2 regions of the Amycolatopsis sp. NPDC004625 genome follow, and region 2 is predicted to be linked to the other one. Evidence: riboswitches for the same ligand, from Rfam matches in the RefSeq annotation. Region 2 holds a riboswitch; the other holds the start of a gene.
The links. A riboswitch is a leader RNA that binds a small molecule or an ion and turns the genes downstream of it on or off. The one in region 2 is predicted to bind thiamine pyrophosphate.
Positions count from the first base shown of each region.

Region 1 (11,126 bases), on a different contig from region 2:
CGCCGAGTCTCCTCCCCCTGCTGCGCTCACGCACGCAGGGTGAGCTGCTCGCGCTCCTCCTGCTCCACCCCGAGCGCGAGTACAGCATCACCGAGCTCGCCGAAGCATGCAGCGTCTCGCCGACCGCCGTCCTGCGTGAAGTCGAACGGCTCGTCGGGGGCGGCATCCTGGAGGACCGGCGGGTGGGCCGGAGCCGGCTCGTCAAAGCCCGGACCGACACCCCGCTCTACCGGCCGCTGAGCGAGCTCATGTCGGTCACCTTCGGACCCTTGCCGCTGCTCGCCGAGGCCCTCTCAACCCTGCCGAACGTGCTTGAGGCCTACATCTACGGCTCGTGGGCCGCGCGGTACCTCGGTGAACCGGGTCCGCCGCCCGGGGATGTCGATGTGCTCGTCGTCGGCTCGCCTGATCCGGATGCGCTGTTCGACCTGGCCGAGGGCGTGTCGCGGCGGCTGGGCCGTGAGGTCAACGTCCACCGGATCTCGCCTGGGTCGTGGGCGGCGGACACCGCGGATCCGTTCCTCACCAGCGTTCGTGAACGTCCGCTGGCCCGGCTGAACCTCGACCAGGAGGCCTGATGCCCCAGTGGAACCAAGGGCGCGAACGGATCGACGCCTTCCTCGCCCGCGGCGCCATCGAGCACGTCCCGGCGTCGCGGGAGGCCGCCGAGGCGGAGCTGGCCAGGGCCCGTACCCACCTCGCTTCGGCGCGGCAGCTGCAGGACACCGATCCGGAAGGTGCCTACACGCTGGCCTACGACAGTGCGCGCCGGGCGCTGGCGGCCGTTCTGCAGAACCAGGGGCTGCGGGTGACGAGCCGGGGTGGCCACGTGACCGTCTACGAGGCTGTCCTCGCCCAGCTGGATCCGCCGCTGGGGTCGCTCCTGCGGCCCTTCAACCGGATGCGGGCCCGGCGCAACGAGATCGCCTACCGGTCGTCGGAGACGCCCGCGATGACCGCCGAGGACGTGGCGGCCGATGTGCCGAAGGTGCTCGCGCTCATCGAAGTCGCGGAAAAGGCCATCCCGAACATGCCCCGGTACTGATCGTGGCCTCCCGCCCGCTGACGCCGGAGGAACGGACGACCCTGGACACGCTGCTCGCGGCGGACTTCCCCGGGGCCGCGGAACTGCGGGCGCAGGCGCCCACGGCCCGGGTGACCGGCGGCTGTGCCTGCGGCTGCCCGACGATCGACCTCGCGGTCGACGAAGCCACGCCGCCGGCACCGATCGAAAACTCGGTCGCGGTCGAAGCCGACGCCCCCGGCGGCGGGCTCATCGTCTTCGTCGAAGCCGGGCGGCTGTCGTGTCTCGAGTACTGGACCGTCGAAGACAAGCCGCCGGCCGGGTTCCCGCCGGCCGGGCAGATCGTCCTCTGACGACCTAGCCGAGCAGGCCCAGCAGGGCGATCGCGATCAGCACCACCGCCGGGGCGAGGGCGTTGATCCAGGTGCGCTGAGCGGTGGTGAGGGCGGTGTTCATGGGCGTTTCCCTACGGGCGAACCGATGCTTCCGCTCCGAACAGCGCGCTGATCATGGCCCGCGTTAACAGCTGTGATCGAACTCTCAGCCGTCCGAGTGACGGCGGGTGCGGGCGGTGAACCAGAGCACCCCGCCGGCCGCTGCCACCATCGTTGCGAACGCTGCCGTGCCGACCACGATTGCCTGGGTCATCTCGTCTCCTTCCCGAAGGTTCCGGTAACCGAGAGACGTCGAAGGCGGGCAAAAGTGCACTCAGCGTAACCGAGGTCACAAAGCGGCGAGCACCGCGTCGATCTCCGCCGCCAGGTCGAAGTCCTTCGCCGTCAAGCCGCCTGCCGAATGCGTCGAAAGCCGGAACGTCAGCGTCCGCCAGCGGATGTCGATGTCCGGGTGGTGGTCGGCGGCCTCGGCGAGCTCCGCGACGCGGTCCACCACCTCGATCGCCTGGGGGAAGCTCGCCAGTTCCACCTCGCGGGAGATCACCGCGCCGGCCCGGGTCCAGCCGGTGCCCAGGCGAAGATCGGCCTCTGAGCCGCTCAAGATTTCCGTCATGTCTCCATGGTCCTGCGTCCTGGACTACGCTGCACGGTTGCCACGGGAGTCCGGCGGGTGCCGGGCTGAGAGGCGGGTAATCCGCGACCGTTCGCACCTGAAACGGATCATGCCGGCGAAGGGAGGGCTTCCCCCTCCTCGTCCGGCGAAGTGCAGGAGGGTAGATGAAACGCAGGGCTGCGACGGCCGTTGCCGTCGTCGGCGTGGTCGCCGCGGGGTGCTCGCTGTCGGACGGATCCGGCGGCACGCAGCAGACGCCCACCGTCACCCTCGTGACGCACGACTCCTTCCTGGCGCCGCAGGAGGTGCTCGACGCCTTCCAGAAGCAGTCGGGCATCAAGATCTCCGTGCTCAAGCAGGGTGACGCCGGTTCGCTGACCAACAAGCTCGTGCTGACGAAGGCCAACCCGATCGGCGACGTCGCGTACGGCGTCGACTCCACCTTCGCCTCGCGCGCGCTCAGCGAGGGCGTCTTCGAGCCCTACACCAGCCCCGAGGCCGACCGCGGGCCGCAGCGCTACGCCGTCGACCCGGAACACCGGCTGTCCGCGGTCGACGTCGGCGACGTCTGCGTCAACGTCGACACGAACTACTTCACCGCCAAGGGGATCCCGGCGCCGTCGACCTACGACGATCTGGCCGACCCGAAGTACAAGGACCTGCTGGTCGCCGAGGACCCGGCGACGGCGTCCCCCGGCCTGGCCTTCCTCCTCGGCACCATCGCGAAGTACGGCGAAGCCGGCTGGAAGGACTACTGGACGAAGCTGAAGGCCAACGGCGTCAAGGTGGTCAGCGGCTGGGAAGAGGCCTACACCAAGCAGTTCTCCGGCTCGTCCGGCAAGGGCCCGCGGCCGATCGTCGTCTCGTACGCGTCGTCGCCGGCCGCCGAGGTCGGCGACGACGGGAAGCCGCGCACCAAGGCGCTGCTCGACACCTGCTACCGGCAGGTCGAGTACGCCGGCGTGCTGGCGGGCGGCAAGCAGGCCGACAACGCGCACAAGGTCGTCGACTTCCTGCTCTCCCAGCAGTTCCAGGCGACGGTCGCCGCCACCATGTACGTCTACCCGGCCCGCCAGGGCGTCGACCTGCCCGCGGGCTGGGCGCAGGTCGCGCCGCTGCCGCAGAAGCCGCAGACGCTGCCCGCGGACCAGGTGCAGGCGGGCCGCGAGAAGTGGATCGGCGAATGGCGCACGCTCCTGCAGCAGTAACCCCGCCGCGGACGGCCCGCGGGCTCGGCCTGGCGCTGCTGGGCCTGGCCCCCATCGGCTTCCTGGTGGTCTTCTTCGCCTGGCCGGTGCTGGCGATCGTCGGCCGCGGGTTCGCCGCGGGCGGCCTCGGCGCTGTCCTCGGCGATCCGCGGACCTGGCAGCTGGCCGGCTTCACCGTCGGGAGCGCGGCCGCGTCGACGGCCGTCGCGGTGGTGGCCGGGCTGCCGGTGGCGTTCCTGCTGGCCCGCGGCCGGCTGCCCGGCGTCGGCCTGGTGCGGACGCTGGTGCTCGTGCCGTTCGTGCTGCCGACGGTCGTGGTCGGGCTGGCGTTCCGCGCCCTGTGGCCGGACGGCGGCGTGCTGCCGATCGTGCTGGCCAACGCCTTCTTCAACGTCGCCGTCGTCGCGCGGACCGTCGCCGGGCTGTGGGCGAGGCTGGACGCGCGGACGACCGACGCCGCCCGCGCGCTCGGTGCCTCGCCGTGGCGGGCCTTCCGGTCGGTGACGCTGCCCGCGCTGGCGCCGGCGATCGCGTCCGCCGCGGCCGTGGTGTTCCTGTTCTGCGCCACCAGTTTCGGCGTCGTCCTGATCCTCGGCGGCGCCCGCTACCGGACCTTGGAGACCGAGATCTACCTGCGGACGGTGGACCTCCTGGACCTCTCGGGAGCGGCGGCCCTTTCGCTGATCCAGTTCGCGGCCGTGGTCGCCGCGCTGGTCCTCGGCGGACTTGCCCGGCGGCGCAAGGAAAGCGCCGCCCGCATCGGCTCGCTCCGCGCCCGCCGCCCGGAAGGCGGCGAGTGGTGGGTCGTCGGCGCCGCGGGTGCCGTCCTGGTTTTCCTGGTGACGCCGATCGTCGCGCTGCTCGCCGAATCCCTGTCCACAGAGGACGGCTGGAGCCTGGCCGGCTACCGGGCCCTCACGACCACCGGCGAGAAGGGCGCCCTGCAGGTGTCCGGCTGGGACGCCGCGCTCAACTCGCTGAAGGTGGCGATCGACGCGACGCTGCTCGCGATGGTCGTCGGCGTGCTCGCGTCCGTCGTCCTCGTGGCCCTGCGGCGCTCGCCGGCCAAAGCCGCGCGCGGGCTGGGCGAGACGATGGACGCGGTGCTGATGCTGCCGCTCGGGGTCTCCGCGGTCACCGTCGGCTTCGGCTACCTCGTCACGCTCGACGCGCTGCCCGGCGACCTCCGGACGTCGCCGTACCTGGTGCCGCTGGCCCAGGCGCTGGTGATCATCCCGCTGATCGTCCGGATGGTGCTGCCGGTGCTGCGCTCGGTCGACGTCCGGCTGCGGCAGGCCGCGTCGACGCTCGGCGCGAGCCCGCTGCGCGTCTGGCGGGAGATCGACCTGCCGCTGACCCTGCGGCCGCTGGTCGCCGCGGCCGGGTTCGGGTTCGTCGTGGCGCTCGGCGAGTTCGGCGCGACCAGCTTCCTCGCCCGGCCGACGGCGCCGACGCTGCCGGTCGCGGTCGCGACGCTGATGGCGCGCCCGGGGGAGCTGAACAACCAGATGGCGTACGCGGCGTGCGCGCTGCTGATGCTCGTGACGGTGCTGGCGGTCGCCCTGATCGACCGGCTCGGGGCCGCGCGCGGCCGGGTGGGGGAGTTCTGATGGCGTTGTCGGTGCGGGACCTGACCGTCCGCTACGGATCGTTCGCGGCGGTCCGCGACGTCCGGCTGGACATCGCCGACGGCGAGGTGCTGGCGCTGCTCGGCCCGTCGGGCTCGGGCAAGTCGACGCTGCTGCGCGCGATCACCGGGCTGGAGCCCTCGGCGCGCGGTTCGGTGAGCTGGGACGGCGAGGACCTCGGCGCGGTGCCGGTGCACCGGCGCGGCTTCGGGCTGGTGTTCCAGGACGGCCAGCTGTTCGGCCACCGCGACGTCGCCGCGAACATCGCGTTCGGCCTGCGGATGCACGGCGTCCCGCGGGCGGAGTGGACGCCGAGGGTCGCCGAGCTCTTGGCGCTCGTCGGCCTGTCCGGGTTCGAGAAGCGGCGGGTGACCGAGCTGTCCGGCGGCCAGGCGCAGCGGGTGGCGCTGGCCAGGGCGCTGGCGCCGAAGCCGCGGCTGCTGCTGCTCGACGAGCCGCTGTCCGGGTTGGACGCCGGGCTGCGCGAACAGCTGGCCATCGACCTGGCCGACCTGCTGCGCCGCAGCAAGATCACCACCCTCCTGGTCACGCACGACCAGGAGGAGGCGTTCACCCTCGCCGACCGGGTCGCGGTGCTCGACACCGGCGAGGTCCGGCAGGAGGGCGCGGTCCGGCGGGTGTGGCGCAACCCGGCCGGCGACGACGTGGCGCGCTTCCTCGGCGTCACGACGTTCGCCGACGGTGTCGCCGAGGCCGGGCAGGTGCGCACCGCGCTGGGCGACGTCGTGCTGCCGGACGCCGGCGACGGCCCGGTGCGGCTCGGGCTGCGGCCCCACGCGCTGCGGGTGGCCGCCGAGGGCGTGCCCGGCGAGGTCGTGGCGGCGGTGCACCGCCGCGAGCACGTGCGGCTGGTGGTCCGGCTGGAAAACTCCACTGTGGACGCCGTCGCGCCGGCCACTTCGGACCTGCGGGCCGGGGACGCGGTGCGGCTGCAGCTCGACGCGGACGGCGTCGCCCTGGTCGGTATTACTCCGAACGGGCCATGTTCTCCTGCTGATCCCGGCCTAAAGTGACCGAACGCTGATCAACGAGGAGCGCTCCTGCATGAACATCGACACGGCGTTGAAGGAAGCGATGACCATCACCGGTGCCGTGGGCGCCGCGGTGGTCGACTACGACAGCGGGATGTCGCTGGGTTCGCTGGGTGGCGGTGACTGGCTGGACCTGGACGTCGCCGCCGCCGGCAACACCGAGGTCGTGCGCTCGAAGCTGCGGGTGATGGCCGCGCTGCAGCTCAACGACGACATCGAGGACATCCTGATCACCCTGCGCCGCCAGTACCACCTGATCCGGCTGATGGATCCGTCCAAACGGGACACCGCGACGCTGTTCCTGTACCTGGTGCTGGACCGGGAACGGGCGAACCTCGCCATGGCGCGGCTCCAGCTGAAGCGCATCGAAGCCGACTTGGTCGTATGAGCGAAGCGCACGCGGGAGGAGCCGTGCCGCTGCCCAAGCGCGGGAGCACGCCGGTCCTGCCGGAGGTACGGAGGATGGCGTCGACGGTTTCCCCGGCCGACGCGGCCGCGGCGAACGAGGCGCTGCGCGACATCCGGGGCCGGATCGACTGGACCAACGTCAAGGGCCTGCTGGCGGCCAGCCGCGACGGGCTCGTGGTCTGCAGCGACACCCGGGACGTCGAGGTCGACAGCGTCGCGGCGATGGCGGCCACATCGGTCGGGCTGGCCATTCAGTTCACCAAGCAGGCCGGCGTCGGCGCGCCGCGGGCGGCGGTGTTCGAAGGCGAGTCCGGCCACATCGGCGTCTTCCCGGTGCAGTCCGGGATCCTGCTGGTCGTGCTCGGCGAACGGGACACCACGATGGGCCTGTTCAACGTGGCCGCGCGGCAGGCGCTGGCGCTGTTCCAGCAGGCGGTCGCCGAACACCGGGTGCGTGCGCTGCGCGACGTCTCGCCGTCCGCCGGCCACGAGGAGCACCCGCCGTGGCCGGCGTGACGGAACCTCAGCCGTCGCGCGTGGAAAGCCGCGCGTAGGCCAGCGAAAGCCCGATGACGGTGTAGCAGACGGCCCGCAGGGCTCCTTCGCCGAGCATCTGCGTGCCCATCGGGTCCTGCAGCACCTCCGCCGGGGCCAGCGACCAGTTCTGCGTGAGCAGGAACGGGTGCAGCCAGTTCAGCGAGCTGAGGAACCCGAGGATGGTGAACACGATGTCCGCCGCCAGCACGGACGCCACCACCAGCATCGGGTGCTCGGTCCAGCTGGAGATCGCCAGCGCCACCGCGCCGACCGCCCACAGCTGGAGCACCACCCAGCCCGCCACCAGCAGGATCCGCGCCAGCGCGCCGCCGAGGGACAGCGTCGTGCCCGACAGCGTGAACAGCGAATCCGTGCCGTTGATGATCAGCCCGGTCACCACGCCCGTCACGCACATCGCCAGCACCGCGGCCACCGACACGGTCGCGACGCCGAACGCCTTCACGGCCAGCAGCCGGCCGCGGCCGACCGGGGCGATCAGCCAGCCGCGCAGCGTGCCGTGCGCGGTCTCGCCCGCGATCGCGTCCGCACCCGCCATGGCCGAGGCCAGCGGCAGCAGCAGCGCCAGCGACATCACGATCGCGGCGATGGGCAGCACGAACGCGTTGTTGACCGCGGACGCCAGCAGCGCCCCGCCGCCGTTGTCCGGGCCGCCGCCGTTGTCCGCCGGGTCGCTGACCAGCGTCAGGCCGATGCCGATCACCACCGGGATCAGCGCGAGCAGGCCGAGGACGGCGAGCGTCCGCGGCCGCCGGAAGATCCAGCGCAGCTCCGCGGCCAGCAGCCGGGGCAGCGGCACCGTGTCGTGGCCCGTGCGGGCCGCCGGTGCGTCGAGAACCGCCGTCATTCCGATCCCTCCCCGGTGGATTCGGTCAGCCGCGCGAACAGGTCTTCCAGGCCGGTGCGGGCCCGCGTCGCCTCGTGGACCGCGACCCCCGCGCCCACCAGGACCTGCAGCACCCGCGGCGCCTCGGCCGCGGTGAGGTCGGCCCGGACGCCGTCCGGCGTGAGCCGGGCGCCGATCCGGTTTTCCCGCAGCACTTCCACCGCCTTTTCCGCGTCCGGCGTGCGGACCAGCAGGGCCGCGTTCCCGGACTCCAGCAGCTCCGCGAGCTCGCCCTGCGCGACGACGTTCCCGCTCTGCAGCACGGCCACGTGCGTGCAGGTCGCCTCGACCTCGGCCAGCAGGTGCGACGACACCAGCACGGTGACGCCCTCGGCGTGCAGCTCGGCGACGATCCTGCGGATCTCCCTGGTACCCGCAGGGTCGAGGCCGTTGGTCGGCTCGTCGAGCACGACCATCTTCCGCGGCACCAGCAACGCCGAAGCGAGCCCCAGCCGCTGCTTCATGCCGAGCGAGTACCCCTTGTACCGCCGACGTGCGGCGCCGGTCAGCCCGACGCGCTCCAGCGCGGTGTCCACCGCGGACGAAATCCCGGCCGACGACAGCCGCGGTTCCGCCGCGGCGAAGCGCAGCAGGTTGTCACGCCCGGACAGGAACGGGTGAAATCCCGGCCCCTCGACCAGCGCGCCGACGTCCGGCAGCGCGTGCGCGGCCGCGTCCGGCATCGGGCGGCCGAGCAGCTCGACCTCACCCTCGGTCGGCCGGACCAGGCCGAGCAGCATCCGGATCGTGGTCGTCTTGCCCGAGCCGTTGGGCCCGAGCATCCCGACGACCGCGCCCTGCGGGATGTCGAGGTCGACGTGGTCCACCGCGACCGTGCTGCCGTACACCTTGCGCAGGCCCCGGGTCCGCGCGGCGAGCGGGACCGCCGGGGCGGACGCCTCCGAAGAGACGTCCGCCCCGGACTCGACAGCCGTGCTGGTCACTTCTGACCCAGCGCTTCGTACAGGACCTGCTCCGGCACCGCACCGGCGGCGAAGCGGCCGTCGTCGGTCAGCACCGCGCTGCCCACCTTCGTGGTGACGAGGTAGCCGCTGCCCCACGTGCCGCTGACCTTCTTGGCGAACCGCTCGAGCAGCGCCTTCGGGTCGGCGTTGCGGCCCTCACGGCCTTCGCGGCCGGACTGCTTCGGCGCCGCGTTCAGCGCGTCCGCCGGGACCTTGCCGGTGACGACGGTGTCCCAGCCGTCGCCGACGACCTTGACGTCCTGCTTGGCCTGCTCGGCCCGGTCCTTGGTCTGCTGGTCGACCTGCGGCGTCTTCTCCTGCACCTTGGCGCCCTTCGGCGGGGTGAAGGTGAAGAGGTCGGCCGGCTGCTGGGTGAACTCGATCTCGCTGAACGCGACCTGCAGCGCCGGGGTGGCCGTGCCGTTGCTCAGCACCGACACCCGCAGCGGCATCCGCGTCTGCGAGTCGACGGCGACGCGGATCTCGCGCAGCAGCGTCCGCTCGGTCGGCTTCGGCGTCAGGACCAGCTCGTAGGCCGGGCGGCCGGCGACCGTCGCCGTGCCGTCGACGGACACCGTGCTGCTCTCGCGGACCTTCGCGAGCAACTCGGTCGACGCGGTCAGCGGGTCGGGCGTCTTCTCGCTGCCCGCGCCCTTCTGCTTGGCCACGTCGGCCGGGATGGTCACCTTCGTCGCGGTGTTCGTCTTGGAGCTGTAGTCCCAGACGGTCGTGCCGTCGTGGACGACGGTCTCCTGGCTGGCCCCCTGCGTGACGGCGAGCCGGCTCTTGCCCGCGCCGTCGCTGAAGATGTGCGCCGAATCCATGCTCAGCGCCTGGGCGCCCGGCACCGCGTTCCCCACCGCGGGCAGGCCCAGGTCGTTGCTGACCTTCACCGTGCCGTCGAACGCCCCCGGCTTCGCCTTGACCACCGACTGCACCAGGTCCTCGGCGCTCACCTGCGGCAGCGCCGGCTTGTCGTCGGCACTGGCCGGCATCGCGACGAACGCGAGCCCGCCGGCGCCGAGCGCCGTGCCGACGATCGCGGCGGTGATGCCCTTCGTCTTCGGTTTCATGCGTCTCTCCCTGTGGTGTTCCCGGGCTCGAGTGTGCCCGGCTCCCTGGCCACGACGCTTCCCTCTCGAGGCTGAGATACCCCTGAAGGTTCTCCCTCCCAGGCTGAGATCGCGCTGAGAACCGACACGCGACCTGCGAAAACCGGCCATGATGAGTCTCGTGAAACCTCGGGTGCTGGTGGTCGACGACGAGCCGGGCGTGCGGAAGGCGCTGCAGCGCGGGCTGCGCGCGGAGGGGATGGACGTGGTCACCGCCGCGGACGGCCCCACCGGCCTGCAGCTGGCGGGCACGGGTTCGTTCGACGTCGTCCTGCTCGACATCATGCTGCCGGGCCTGTCCGGCTACCGCGTGCTGGAGCGGCTGCGCAAGGACGGCGTCACCACCCCGGTGCTGCTCGTCTCGGCCAAGGACGGCGAGATCGACCAGGCCGACGGCCTCGACCTCGGCGCCGACGGCTACCTCGTCAAGCCGTTCTCCTTCGTGGTCCTGGTCGCGCAGGTCCGCGCGGTGCTGCGCCGGGCCGGACCGGAAGCGGGCCGCGGCACGCTGCGGCTCGGCGCGCTGGCCGTCGACCGCGGGCTGCGGCAGGTGCACTGGAACGGCGAGGAGGTCGGGCTGAGCCCGCGGGAGTTCGCGCTGCTCGAGGTGCTGGTCGGGCGGGCGGGCACGGTCGTGACGAAGGACGAGCTGCTGCGCGCGGTGTGGGGCGAGGAGCAGGCCGTGACGCGCAACCTCGTCGAGGTCTATGTCGGGTACGTGCGGCGCAAGCTGGACGCGGTCGGCGCGGGCGCGTTGCTGCGGACCGTGCGCGGGCACGGCTACCTGGCCTCCGACGCGCAGCTCGACGAGGTCATCACCCCGTGACGTCCTGGTGGCGGGGCCGGTCCCTGCAGGCCCGGATCACCGTGCTGGCGGCGACGATCACCCTCGCCTGCCTGCTCGGGCTGGCGGCACTGGCCGCGGCGAACCTCTCGCCGCTGCTCATCGGCTCGGTCGACCGCGAGCTGTCCGGCGCCCTCGGCCCGGCCGGCGCCGAGGTGAGCGCGGGCCGCCCGCTGTCCGGCGCGGCCCCGGTGACGCTGCGGGTGCTGGACATCGCGGGCACCCCGGTGGACGGCGGCACCCCGACGGGGCTTGTTCCGTCCGATGTTTCGACGCTCAAGGCGGGCCAGCCGGTCCAGCGCGACGGCGCGCGCTACCTGGGCACGGTGGTGACCGCACCGGACGGGGCGCAACGCCTGGTCGTGGCGGGCGCCGGCCTGGTCGGCTTCGCGGCCGCGGTGCACTACGGCGGCGTGTGGCTGGTAGTCGTCGCCTC
Region 1 is NZ_JBEXKX010000072.1:300-11,425, forward strand. It holds gene ABZW17_RS42810 (ArsR family transcriptional regulator) at 1-578, shown strand, start outside; gene ABZW17_RS42815 (hypothetical protein) at 578-1,045, shown strand; gene ABZW17_RS42820 (hypothetical protein) at 1,048-1,377, shown strand; gene ABZW17_RS42825 (4a-hydroxytetrahydrobiopterin dehydratase) at 1,748-2,032, opposite strand; TPP riboswitch at 2,065-2,174, shown strand; gene ABZW17_RS42830 (thiamine ABC transporter substrate-binding protein) at 2,197-3,240, shown strand; gene ABZW17_RS42835 (iron ABC transporter permease) at 3,285-4,850, shown strand; gene ABZW17_RS42840 (ABC transporter ATP-binding protein) at 4,850-5,902, shown strand; gene ABZW17_RS42845 (hypothetical protein) at 5,934-6,308, shown strand; gene ABZW17_RS42850 (roadblock/LC7 domain-containing protein) at 6,305-6,844, shown strand; gene ABZW17_RS42855 (ABC transporter permease subunit) at 6,852-7,730, opposite strand; gene ABZW17_RS42860 (ABC transporter ATP-binding protein) at 7,727-8,713, opposite strand; gene ABZW17_RS42865 (sigma-E factor regulatory protein RseB domain-containing protein) at 8,710-9,807, opposite strand; gene ABZW17_RS42870 (response regulator transcription factor) at 9,956-10,672, shown strand; gene ABZW17_RS42875 (HAMP domain-containing sensor histidine kinase) at 10,669-11,126, shown strand, end outside.
Region 1: linked by a shared signal. The riboswitch ahead of ABZW17_RS42830 (thiamine ABC transporter substrate-binding protein) and the one ahead of thiO (glycine oxidase ThiO) in region 2 are both predicted to bind thiamine pyrophosphate.

Region 2 (11,126 bases):
AGCTCGCCCCGCCGGAGGCTGTCGGCGACGTCCGCGGCCAGCGCGGGCTCGACGCCGATCACGCGCGCCCGCGGGCAGCGCGCCCGGATCGCGGTGCCGACGCCGGCCGCCAGCCCGCCGCCGCTGATCGGCACCAGCACGACGTCGACGTCCGGCAGGTCCTCGGCGATCTCCAGGCCCGCCGTGCCCTGCCCGGCGATGATGGCCGCGTGGTCGAAGGGCGGGACGAGGGTCAGCCCGCGTTCGACGGCCAGTTCGCGCGCTTTGCCCTCGTGTTCGCCGATCGGCACCTCGATCACCTCGGCGCCGTAGCCGCGGGTGGCCTCGACCTTGATCCGCGGTGCGACGTCCGGCACGACGATCACCGCGGGCACGCCGTACCGCTGCGCGGCGTACGCGACTGCCTGCGCGTGGTTGCCACTCGAGTACGCGATGACGCCGCGGGCGCGGGCCGCGTCGTCCAGGCCGGCGATGGCGTTGAACGCGCCGCGCACCTTGAACGCCCCGACGGGTTGCAGGTTTTCGGGTTTGAGCCACAGGGTTCCGCGGGGATCCCAGGTCTGGAGCAGCAGGGGCGTGCGCACGGCGACACCTTCGACGCGCTTCGCGGCGGCCTCGATGTCAGAGATCGTCACCAGTTCCATGTGCCGAGTATGTCAAGAAAGTGTTCGAAGCGGAGTGTCTACTGTGGACAGATGGAGTGGTCCTCCTCACGTCGTGGCAACGAGGGGAGTCACTCGCGCGCCTCAATCGTTGGACAGGGGAGAACACGGACTACCTAGATCGGGATCATGAGCGAGGAGAAAGTAGCGGCTCCGGAGGAGAAGGAACAGAAGCCGGGCCTGCGGATCGCGCAGGTGCTGGCGGCGGCTTTGGCGGCGGTGACCGCGGCCCTGCTGGGCTCGACACTGGGCGTCGCGGGCACGGTGATCGGCGCCGGCGTGGCGAGCGTGGTGTCGACGGTGGGCAGTGAGCTGTACCTGCGCTCGCTGGAGCGCACCCGCGCGGCGGCGCTTCGGGCGCGTCAGCTGGCGACGTCGGGGATCCGGCGGCGCGGGCCCGCCGTGGACATCACCGAGCAGCCGACGGTCCAGCTTGAGCGGCCCTCGACGGCGCCCGGGCTGTCCGCGCGGCTGCGGAAGCTGCGCTGGCCGTTGATCATCGGCACCAGCCTGGCGGCGTTCGCGGTGGCGATCCTGTCGATGGTGGGGGTGGACGCGGCCACGGGCGGCAAGGTGGCGGGCGGCACGGGTGCGAGCGTCGGCAAGATCTTCGGCGGCAGCCCCGGCCACGAGGACAGGACCCCGTCGACCACCCCGCCGACCTCGACGAACGACACCCAGGTGTCCCCGACGGAGACTACGCCGACGGCACCTTCGACCCCGCCGACGACGTCGTCCCAGACGCCGTCGACCACCCCGAGCACGACGACCGAACAGCCGTCGACCTCGGCCCCGGCCACCACGGCAACCCCGCCGACCAGCAAGGGCGCCGCGGCGACGCCGACCCCGTGACTCAGGCCAGCGCGGCTCGCAGTTCGCGGGCCGCGGCCTCGGGGTCTTCGGCCTCGGTGATCGCCCGGACCACCACGATCCGGGACGCGCCCGCGTCGAGGACCTCGCCGAGCCGTGGCTCGTCGATGCCGCCGATGGCGAACCACGGCCGGTCCGGGGCCCAGGCCGCCGTTGCGCGCACCAGGTCCAGGCCGGGTGCCGGGCGGCCCGGCTTGGTCGGGGTCGGCCAGCACGGGCCCGTGCAGAAGTAGTCGACGCCGGGTTCCGCGGCCGCGGCGAGGGCCTGGTCGAGCGAGTGCGTCGAACGGCCGATCACCACGTCGTCGCCCAGGATGCGGCGGGCCAGGGGGACCGGGATGTCGTCCTGGCCCAGGTGCAGCACGTCGGCACCGACCGCGAGGGCCACGTCGGCCCGGTCGTTCACCGACAGCAGGGCGCCGTGGCGGGCGCACGCCTCCGCCAGCACCTCCAGCGCCGCGATCTCGCCGGCCGCCTCCAGGGCGCCGGTCTTGTCGCGCAGCTGGACGATGTCGACTCCCCCGGCGAGGGCCGCGTCGGCGAAGGCCGCCAGGTCCCCGCGCGAAGTGCGGGCGTCCGTGCAGAGGTACAGGCGCGCCGAGTTGAGGCGGGCGCGGATCTTGTCACCGGAGAGGGCGGGCATAGCGGCGACCGTACATCGCGCGTTAGGGTGAGGGTGTCCGCACGGGAGCCCGAGGCACGGGCTGAGAGGGAGCTGCCGCTCCGACCGTGGAACCTGATCCGGGTCATGCCGGCGCAGGGAGCGTGATTCCATGACGAACCTGGCAGTGGTGGGCGGCGGCGTGATCGGCCTGTCCGCGGCGTGGCGTGCGGCCGCGAACAACCACCGGGTCACCCTTTACGACCCCGAGCCCGTCCGCGGCGGCGCGTCCTGGCTGGCCGGCGGCATGCTCGCGCCCGTCACGGAGGCGTGGCCGGGCGAGGAGGACGTCCTCCGCCTCGGCGAAGAATCGCTCAAGCGCTGGCCGGATTTCGCACGTGACCTGCAAAGGGCGGGCCTGGACCCCGGTCTGGCCGGGCACGGCACGCTCGTCGTCGCCTTCGACAGCGCCGACGCCGGCCACCTCGACATCCTCGCCGGCCACCTGCACGCCCTCGGTCGCACCGCCGAGCGCCTCACCGGCCGCGAAGCCAAGCGGCTCGAACCCGGCCTCGGGTCCGTCCGAAGTGGACTCCACGTCCCCGGCGACCTGGCCGTGGACAACCGGAAACTGCTCGACGCGCTGTACGCGGCCTGCGTCAGCCACCGAGTCGACTTCCGGCGGGAGCGCGTCGAAGAACTCCCGGACGCCGAAGCCGTCGTGCTCGCCGCGGGTGCCTGGACCGGGCGGCTGCACCCGCTGCTCGCCGGCGCCGTCCGGCCGCTCAAGGGCGAAATCCTCCGGCTCCGGCCCAGACGTGGCTGCCTGCCGCCGCCCGCGCACACCGTCCGGGCCGTCGTCGAAGGCCGCCCGATCTACCTCGTGCCGCGCGGTGACCAGGAGCTCGTCCTCGGCGCCACCCAGTACGAAGCCGGCTTCGACCAGGCCGTCACCGCCCGCGGCGTGCGCGAGCTGCTCGAAGGTGCCGAACGCGTCTTCCCCGCGATCACCGAGTACGAGCTCACCGAGACCGCCGCCGGCCTGCGGGCCGGTAGCCGGGACGCGCTGCCGTACCTCGGCGCCCTGGACGGCCGGGTTTTTGCCGCGACCGGGCACCACCGCAACGGCCTGCTGATGGCCCCGGTGACCGCGGACGCCGTGGTCGCCTGGCTCGAGGGGGACGAGCCGCCGGACGGCACCGCGGCCGCGTCCCCCGCCCGCCTGCACCAGAAGGAGCACGTGTGATGGAGATCAAGCTCAACGGCGAGTGGACGGCGTTCCCGGACGGCGCCACCGTCGCCGACGTCCTCGACGCCACCGGCGGGCAGCGGCCCGGGATCGCCGTCGCGGTCGACGGCGTCGTCGTCCGGCGCGCCGACTGGGCCACCACGGCTGTGCCCAAGGGCGCGGTCTTCGACGTGCTCACCGCGGTCCAGGGAGGCTGACGTGGACGCAGAACCGCTGGTCATCGGCACCACCAAGCTGACGTCCCGGCTGATCATCGGCACCGGCGGCGCGGCCAACCTCGCCGTGCTGGAACGCGCGCTGGTGGCGTCCGGCACCGAGCTGACCACCGTCGCCATGCGCCGCGCCGACGCCGAGGGCGGCTCCGGCGTCCTCGAACTCCTCAAGCGGCTCGGCATCGAGTTGCTGCCGAACACCGCGGGCTGCCGGACGGCCGCCGAAGCGGTGCTCACCGCGCAGCTCGCCCGCGAGGCCCTGGAAACCGATCTGGTCAAGCTCGAGGTGCACGCGGACGACCGGACGCTGCTGCCGGACCCGTTCGAAACCCTCGACGCCGCCGAGCGGCTGGCCGCCGACGGGTTCACCGTGTTCGCCTACACGAACGACGACCCGGTGCTCGCGCTGCGCCTGGAGGAGGCCGGCTGCGCCGCGGTGATGCCACTGGGCGCGCCGATCGGCACCGGCCTCGGCATCCGGAATCCGCACAACATCGAGCTGATCGTCGCGCGGGCGGGTGTCCCGGTCATCCTGGACGCCGGAATCGGCACGGCGTCGGACGCGACGCTGGCGATGGAGCTCGGCTGCGCCGCGGTCCTGCTGTCCACGGCGGTCACCCGGGCCGCCGACCCCGAGCGGATGGCCGCGGCGATGCGGGCGGGCGTCGTCGCCGGGCGGCTGGCCCGCGAAGCCGGGCGCGTGCCGCAGCGCTTCTGGGCGCAAGCTTCGAGTCCGCCTCGGTGAACACCGCGCCTTAACGCCGAGTGTGCACCGGGAGCCCGTAAGGTGGACGGCATTTCCGGCGCACAGGGCAGAAGGAGCCAGCCGTGACGACATCGGTTCAGGACACCTCGGGCAGGTTGTACCTCGCCGTCGGCAGGCTTTCCCGGTCGCTGCGGCAGGCCGGTGTGCCGGGGCCGGGCCACGGCGCCATCTCGGCGCTGGCGACGCTGGTGCACGCGGGCCAGCTCCGGCTCGGTGACCTCGCCGCCAAGGAGGGCGTGGCCGCGGCGACGATGTCGCGGATCATCGCGTCCCTGGTCGAAGCCGGGTACGTCAGCCGGGAGTCCGACCCGGTCGACCGCCGGGCGTGGCTGGCGAAGGCGACCGAAGAGGGCGAGCGGCTCGTCTCCGGCGTCCGGTCGACGCGCGTCCAGGAGCTGAACCGCCGGCTCGACCGGCTCTCGCCCGAGCACCGCGAAGCCCTGACGGCGGCGATCCCGGCCCTCGAAGCCCTGATCGCGGACGACTAAGCCGCCCGCTGCCGCAGTTCGGCCAGCTCCGCGCGCAGGGCGCGGAGCTCGTCGAGGATCTCCTGGTTGGCGGCGGCCTGCGCTTCGGCCTGCTTCGCCTCTTCCTCGCGGATGTCCTGGCGCAGCTCGTCCTCCATGCCGCTGACCACGACGGCGATGAAGAGGTTCAGCACCGCGAAGCTGGACACCAGGATGTAGACGACGAAGAAGATCCAGGCCATCGGCGCCTGCTCCATGATCGTCTTCGCGATGTCCGGCCACGCCTCGCCGGTCATCACCTGGAACAGCGTGAACAGCGACGTGCCGAGGTCGCCGAAGTCGCCGGGGTCGATGGTGCCGAAGAGCTTCGTCGCCATCACCCCGGCCACGAAGATGATCAGCCCGAGCAGCGCGGCGATCGACGCCATGCCGGGAATCGCGGCGAGCAGCCCCGAGACGACCTTCCGCATCGACGGCACGACCGAGATCAGCCGCAGGACACGCAGCACCCGCAGCGATCGCAGCACGGCGAACGGCCCGGTCGCCGGGATCACCGCGATGCCGACCACCAGCAGGTCGAAGATGTTCCAGTGGTCGCGGAAGAAGGCGCCGCGGTAGGCGTAGAACTTCGCCAGCAGCTCGGCGACGAAGATGCCCAGCGCGACGTGGTCCAGGGCGTGCAGCAGGCCGCCGTAGCCGTCCATCAGGGACGTCGACGTCTCCATGCCGAGGGTGACGGCGTTGAAGACGATGACGGCGATGATGAAGTTCTGGAAGCGGCGGTCTTCGAGGACCTTCGCCACGCGCTCGCGTCCGGTCAAGGCCGCCCCCTGCGTTGGTCAAGGATCAGTAAACGCAGGGATGGTAACGGGCCGAGTGCTCAGCGCTCCTCGGGAGCCAGCCGCCAGAAGGCCGAGACCGGGCCGACCTTCGCGCCCATCGGGTACGCGTGCTCGACCGCGTGCGAGACGAACCACTTGCCGTAGCGGGCCGCCTCGACCACGGACATGCCCTTGGCCAGGCCCGCGGTCAGCGCCGAGGCCATCGTGTCGCCCGCGCCGTGCGTGTGCGGCGTCGAGTAGCGCTTGCCCGGGAGCTCCACGAACGTCGAGCCGTCGAACAGCAGGTCCACGCACTCCGGGTCGGCCTGCAGGTGGCCGCTCTTGACCAGGACGTACCGCGGGCCCATCCGGTGCAGCACGACGGCCGCGGTGTGCATGCCCTCGCGGTCGGTCACGGTCATCCCGGTCAGCAGCCGGACCTCGTCCAGGTTCGGGGTGAGCACCGTGGCGCGCGGCAGCAGCTCGTCGCGCAGGGCGTGCAGGCCGGCTTCGTCGAACAGCGGGTGGCCGTGCATCGACGCCGCCACCGGGTCGACGACGAACGGGATCTCCTCGTCCCGGCCGATCCCCGCCTGGTCGCACGCGGCCGCGACGGCGTGGATGATCTCGGCCGAAGCCAGCATGCCGGTCTTGGCCGCGCCGACGCCCATGTCCGCCGCCACGGCCTCGATCTGCCCGGCCACGATGTGCGGCGGCAGGTCGGCGCGGTCGTGCACGCCCAGGGTGTTCTGCACGGTGACGGCCGTGACCGCGACCAGGCCGTGCACGCCGCAGGTCAGGAACGTGCGCAGGTCCGCCTGGAGTCCCGCGGCGCCGCCGGAGTCCGAGCCGGCGATGGTCAACGCGGTCGGAAGGCTCGTCGTCATGGTGGTTTCCCGACTTCTGGTCTAGGCCAATCAGCCTCTTTTGCTTCATCAACAGTCAACCACGGTGAGACATTGTGAACGTTACTCACGTTCGAAGGAGCCTGGATGAAGCTCTTCTCGGTGGCACTCCTCGCGGCCGCGCTCACGCTCTCCGGAGCGACCGCCGCCAACGCCGACAGTCCCAAGCTTTCCCACGTCACCACGGTCGGCGTGCACAACACCTACGACCCGGCGGCCTACGGCTACCTCGCCCAGGCGCTCGACGCCGGTTCGTCGCTGATCGAGCTCGACGTCTGGCCGGACTTCTTCACCCACGAGTGGAAGGTCAGCCACTCGAACCCGTTGGGGAACAACAACAACTGCGTCGCGGCGACCTCGGCGGCGCAGCTGTACAGCGGCGGCAAGAACAAGAACCTCGAGTACTGCCTCGACGACATCCGGATCTGGCTGGCCGCCCACCCCGGGCACACGCCGATCACGCTCAAGATCGAGATGAAGACCGGCTTCTCGGACAACACCGGCCTGGGCCCGGACGAGCTGGACGCCACGTTCCGCGCGCACCTCGGCAGCGTCGCGTTCCGCCCGGCCGAGCTGCTCGGGAGCTACGCCACGCTCGACGACGCGGCCACGGCGGACAACTGGCCGTCCGTGGACGCGCTGCGGGGGCGGGTGATCACCGAGATCATCCCGGGCACGGTCGAGGAGGGGAACCCGACCGACACGCTGCACACCGACGTCGAATACGCGCGGTACCTGGTCGGCCTGAAGAACGCGGGCAAGCTCGGCGACGCGAACATCTTCCCGACCGTGCACGGCGCGGCCGGCGGTGACCCGCGGGACAAGTACACCGCCGACCTCAAGCCGTGGTTCGTGGTGTTCGACGGCGACGCGAACGCGTGGGTGACCCAGACCGGGCCGTGGTGGTACGACGCCAACCACTACTACGTCGTGATGACCGACGGCCAGAACGTCGCTCCGGCCATCGACGCCCACAACCCCACGGTCGACCAGGCCAACCAGCGCGTCGCCGACCTGGCGAAGCAGCACGCGTCGGTGGTCACGTCGGACTGGACCGGGTTGACGACGGTGCTGCCCCAGGTGCTCGCGCGGGGTTAGACGGTCAGCACGAGCTTGCCGGAGACCCGGCCCGATTCACCCAGCTCGTGCGCCTCGGCGACGTCCTCCAGCGGGAAGGTCCGTTCGACGCGGACCTTGAGCCGGCCGGCCTCGATCAGCTCGACGAGGCCGGTCAGGCCGCCGCGGTCCGGTTCGACGAGAATCCGCCTGGTCCGGACGTTCCTTTCGGCGGCCTTCTGCGCCACCCGGTCCGCGACGCCGCTGGGCACGCCGATCAGCAGGCCGCCCTCCTTGACGGCGGGCAGCCAGCGCAGGTCGCTCTCCTCGCCGACGAGTCCGAAGTAGACGTCCACATCGGACGTCGTGGCTCCGGCGTCGTGGTAGTCGATCGGCTCGTCGACGCCGAGCTCACGCAGGAAGTCGTGCTTCTTCGCGCTGGCCGTGCCGATGACGTGCGCACCGCGCGCCTTGGCGATCTGCACGGCGAGGTGCCCGACCCCGCCCGCGGCGGCGTCGACGAACACGCGCTGTCCCTTGTGGACACCGGCCACGTCGACCAGGCCCTGCCAGGCGGTGAGCCCGGCGAGCGGGAGCGCGGCGGCCTCGGCGAACGACAGCCCGGCGGGCTTGCGCACGAAGTGGCGCGAGGGCGCGGTGACGTACTCGGCGTAGGCGTTGGCCGGCCGCGGGAACCACGGCATGCCGAGCACTTCGTCGCCTTCCTCGAGGCCGGTCGCGCCGAAGCCGGCCTGTTCGACGACACCGGCGACGTCCCAGCCGACGGTGAACGGCGGCTCACCGAGGAACCCACCGCCCTGCCGCACCTTCCAGTCGACCGGGTTGATCCCGGCGGCCCGCACCCGCACCAGGACCTCCGTCGGCCCGGGTTCGGGGCGCGGTGCCTCGGTGATGCGGAGCACCTCCGGCCCGCCGAGGGTCTCCTGGGTCACGATGCGCATCGGTCTTCTCCTTGTCGTTCGGGGTCGCCTCCATCCTCGGGGTGCCGGTCACTTTTCGCCAGAAGGCACTTGTCTGTATTGTAGGTACCTGATGGATACCACCTGTGACCAGGGCGGACCCTGGGACGTGTACCTCCGCAGCTGCCCGTGCCGGGATGTGCTGGACCTGCTGGCCAACAAGTGGACGGCGTTGGTCCTGGGCGCACTGGCCCGCGGCCCGCACCGCTTCGGCGAGTTGCGCCGGGCGGTGGACGGAATCAGCCAGAAGATGCTGACGCAGAACCTGCGCCAGCTGGAGCGCGACGGCTTCGTGACGCGCACGGTCTACCCGACGACACCGCCGACGGTGGAGTACGCGCTGACGGAGATGGGCGCGGAGGTGGGGGCGCACCTGATCGCGTTGAGCAACTGGTCGCAGGCGAACTTCGGCCGCATCCGCTCGGCGCGCGAGGAGTACGACGGCCGGGAGCTGCAGCCGGTCCGCTGATGGCTTGCCGGGTTTGGCCCGGCGTTCACCTCGTGGCCGTTCAGGCTCCCTAACCTCCGGATAACTCATCCGAGCGCCGCCAAAACGCCCAAGGTGCTGGCGATCGGGCTCGACGGCACGCGGTTCGACAAGCTCATGGCGGCCGATACGCCGAACGTGCACGCGCTGGCGCAGCGCGGGTATTCGTCGCGGAGTTCGCTGTACGGCAGCGGTATGGCGCCGACGTCAGCGGGCCCGGCTGAGTTCTCCTTCACCAGGTGCTTGTCCGGCCAGAACCCTCGCTGGACACCTACGCCGCGGTGGACTGGAAGCCGATCGGGGACAGGATCCTGCGCACCGGGCAGGACCGCACGTACGTCCCCGACGGTGACACCGCCGGCTACGAGAACACCGACCCGCAGCTCGCCGCGGACGCGGAGAAACACCTGAAGCAGGACAAGGCCGATGCGTCGTTCGTCTACTTCGGACAGACCGACGAGGCCGGGCACGCGCACGGCGCCGAATCCCCGGAGTACGCGGCGACACTCCGCACCGACGACGCGCTGATCGGCCGCCTGCTCTCGGCGATCGACGCGCGTGCCTCGTACGCGGCGGAAGACTGGCTGATCGTGCTGACGACCGACCACGGGCACACCGGCCCGGGCGGTCACGGCGGCGACAGCCCCGAAGAGCGGATGACGTTCGTGATCGCCGCGGGTGGTGCGGTTCCGGCGGGAACGCCCGCGGTGGAACCGAAGATCGTCGACATCGCGCCGACGGTGTGGCGTCACCTGGGGCTGTCGTCCTCTTCGGACGGTTATGCGCTGGGTGCGGTTCCGGCCGATGCGTTCGATTCGGCGACGGTGAAGTCCCGGGTGGACGAAACCGGCGTTCCGGCCTCGGTGCTGGGCTGGACGCACGACGCGCCCGCGGGCTGGACCGTCCGGAACGCCGCGGGCATGCCGGCGGGGGTCACCGAGTGGCAGGGCTGGGCGTTCACCACGGACGACTTCTGGACGCGCACGGCGCCGGGCCAGGAGCGGGAGGCGAACGTGCGCTCGCGCGGTGTGTTCGCGGTGGCCGACCCCGACGAGTGGGACGACAAGGGCTCGCCGTCTTCGCGGGGGACGTTCGACTCCTCGCTGATTTCGCCCGCGCTCGCGGTGTCCGGGAAGTCCGCTGTGGACATCGGGTTCGTCTCGCACTACCGCCAGGACGGCACCCAGCGCGGCGCGCTGACGGTCTCGTTCGACGGTGGCGCCGAGCGCCCGGTGCTGTCCTACGGCCCGGAGAGCTCGACGGCGAACAAGGGCGGTGACGTGCTGGCCCAGCCGACGTCGGCGTCGGTGGCGATCCCGGCCGGCGCGACCTCGGCCCGGTTCACCTGGCGCCTGTACGCGGCGGGCAACAACTGGTACTGGGCGGTCGACGCCCCGCACTTCACGACCCGCTGACGTCTCGTGAGTGGTAAGGCGAGTTCTAACTCGCCTTACCACTCACGACGAGCCGAGCACCCAGAAGGGCGAGACCGGGCCCACTCCCGCGCCCAGCGAGTAGGCCTCCGCCACGCAGCGTTCGATGAACTTCTTCCCCGCCGTCACGGCGTCCGGCACCGAAGCGCCCTTGGCCAGCGATGCCGTGATCGCCGAGGCCAGCGTGTCCCCGCCGCCGTGGGTGTTCTCCGTGATGTACCGGGGTCCGCTGAGCTCGATGTACTCGCGGCCGTCCGACAACAGGTCCACGCAGTCGACCGTGCCCTGCATGTGGCCGCCCTTCACCAGGACCCACCGCGAACCGAACTCCAGCAGAGCCTCGGCCGCGACTCGCTGTGATCCCGCGTCCACCACGGAAACGCCCGTCAGCAGCCGGACCTCGTCCAGGTTCGGCGTGATCAGCGTCGCCCGCGGGAACAGCTCCGTGCGGATCGCTTCCAGCGCGTCCTCGCGAAGGAGCGCGTGCCCGGTCATCGACGCCGCCACCGGGTCGACCACGAACGGGAACGGCCCGACCTCGTCCAGGGTCTTCGCCACCGATCGGATGATCTCCGCCGTGGCCAGCATGCCCGTCTTCGCCGCGTTCACGCCCATGT
Region 2 is NZ_JBEXKX010000050.1:32,581-43,706, forward strand. It holds gene ABZW17_RS38440 (threonine/serine dehydratase) at 1-644, opposite strand, end outside; gene ABZW17_RS38445 (hypothetical protein) at 792-1,514, shown strand; gene thiE (thiamine phosphate synthase) at 1,516-2,175, opposite strand; TPP riboswitch at 2,207-2,312, shown strand; gene thiO (glycine oxidase ThiO) at 2,306-3,379, shown strand; gene thiS (sulfur carrier protein ThiS) at 3,379-3,579, shown strand; gene ABZW17_RS38465 (thiazole synthase) at 3,581-4,339, shown strand; gene ABZW17_RS38470 (MarR family transcriptional regulator) at 4,423-4,848, shown strand; gene ABZW17_RS38475 (ion transporter) at 4,845-5,648, opposite strand; gene thiD (bifunctional hydroxymethylpyrimidine kinase/phosphomethylpyrimidine kinase) at 5,708-6,535, opposite strand; gene ABZW17_RS38485 (phosphatidylinositol-specific phospholipase C domain-containing protein) at 6,641-7,651, shown strand; gene ABZW17_RS38490 (NADP-dependent oxidoreductase) at 7,648-8,571, opposite strand; gene ABZW17_RS38495 (helix-turn-helix domain-containing protein) at 8,663-9,058, shown strand; gene ABZW17_RS38500 (hypothetical protein) at 9,124-9,312, opposite strand; gene ABZW17_RS38505 (alkaline phosphatase family protein) at 9,316-10,491, shown strand; gene thiD (bifunctional hydroxymethylpyrimidine kinase/phosphomethylpyrimidine kinase) at 10,534-11,126, opposite strand, start outside.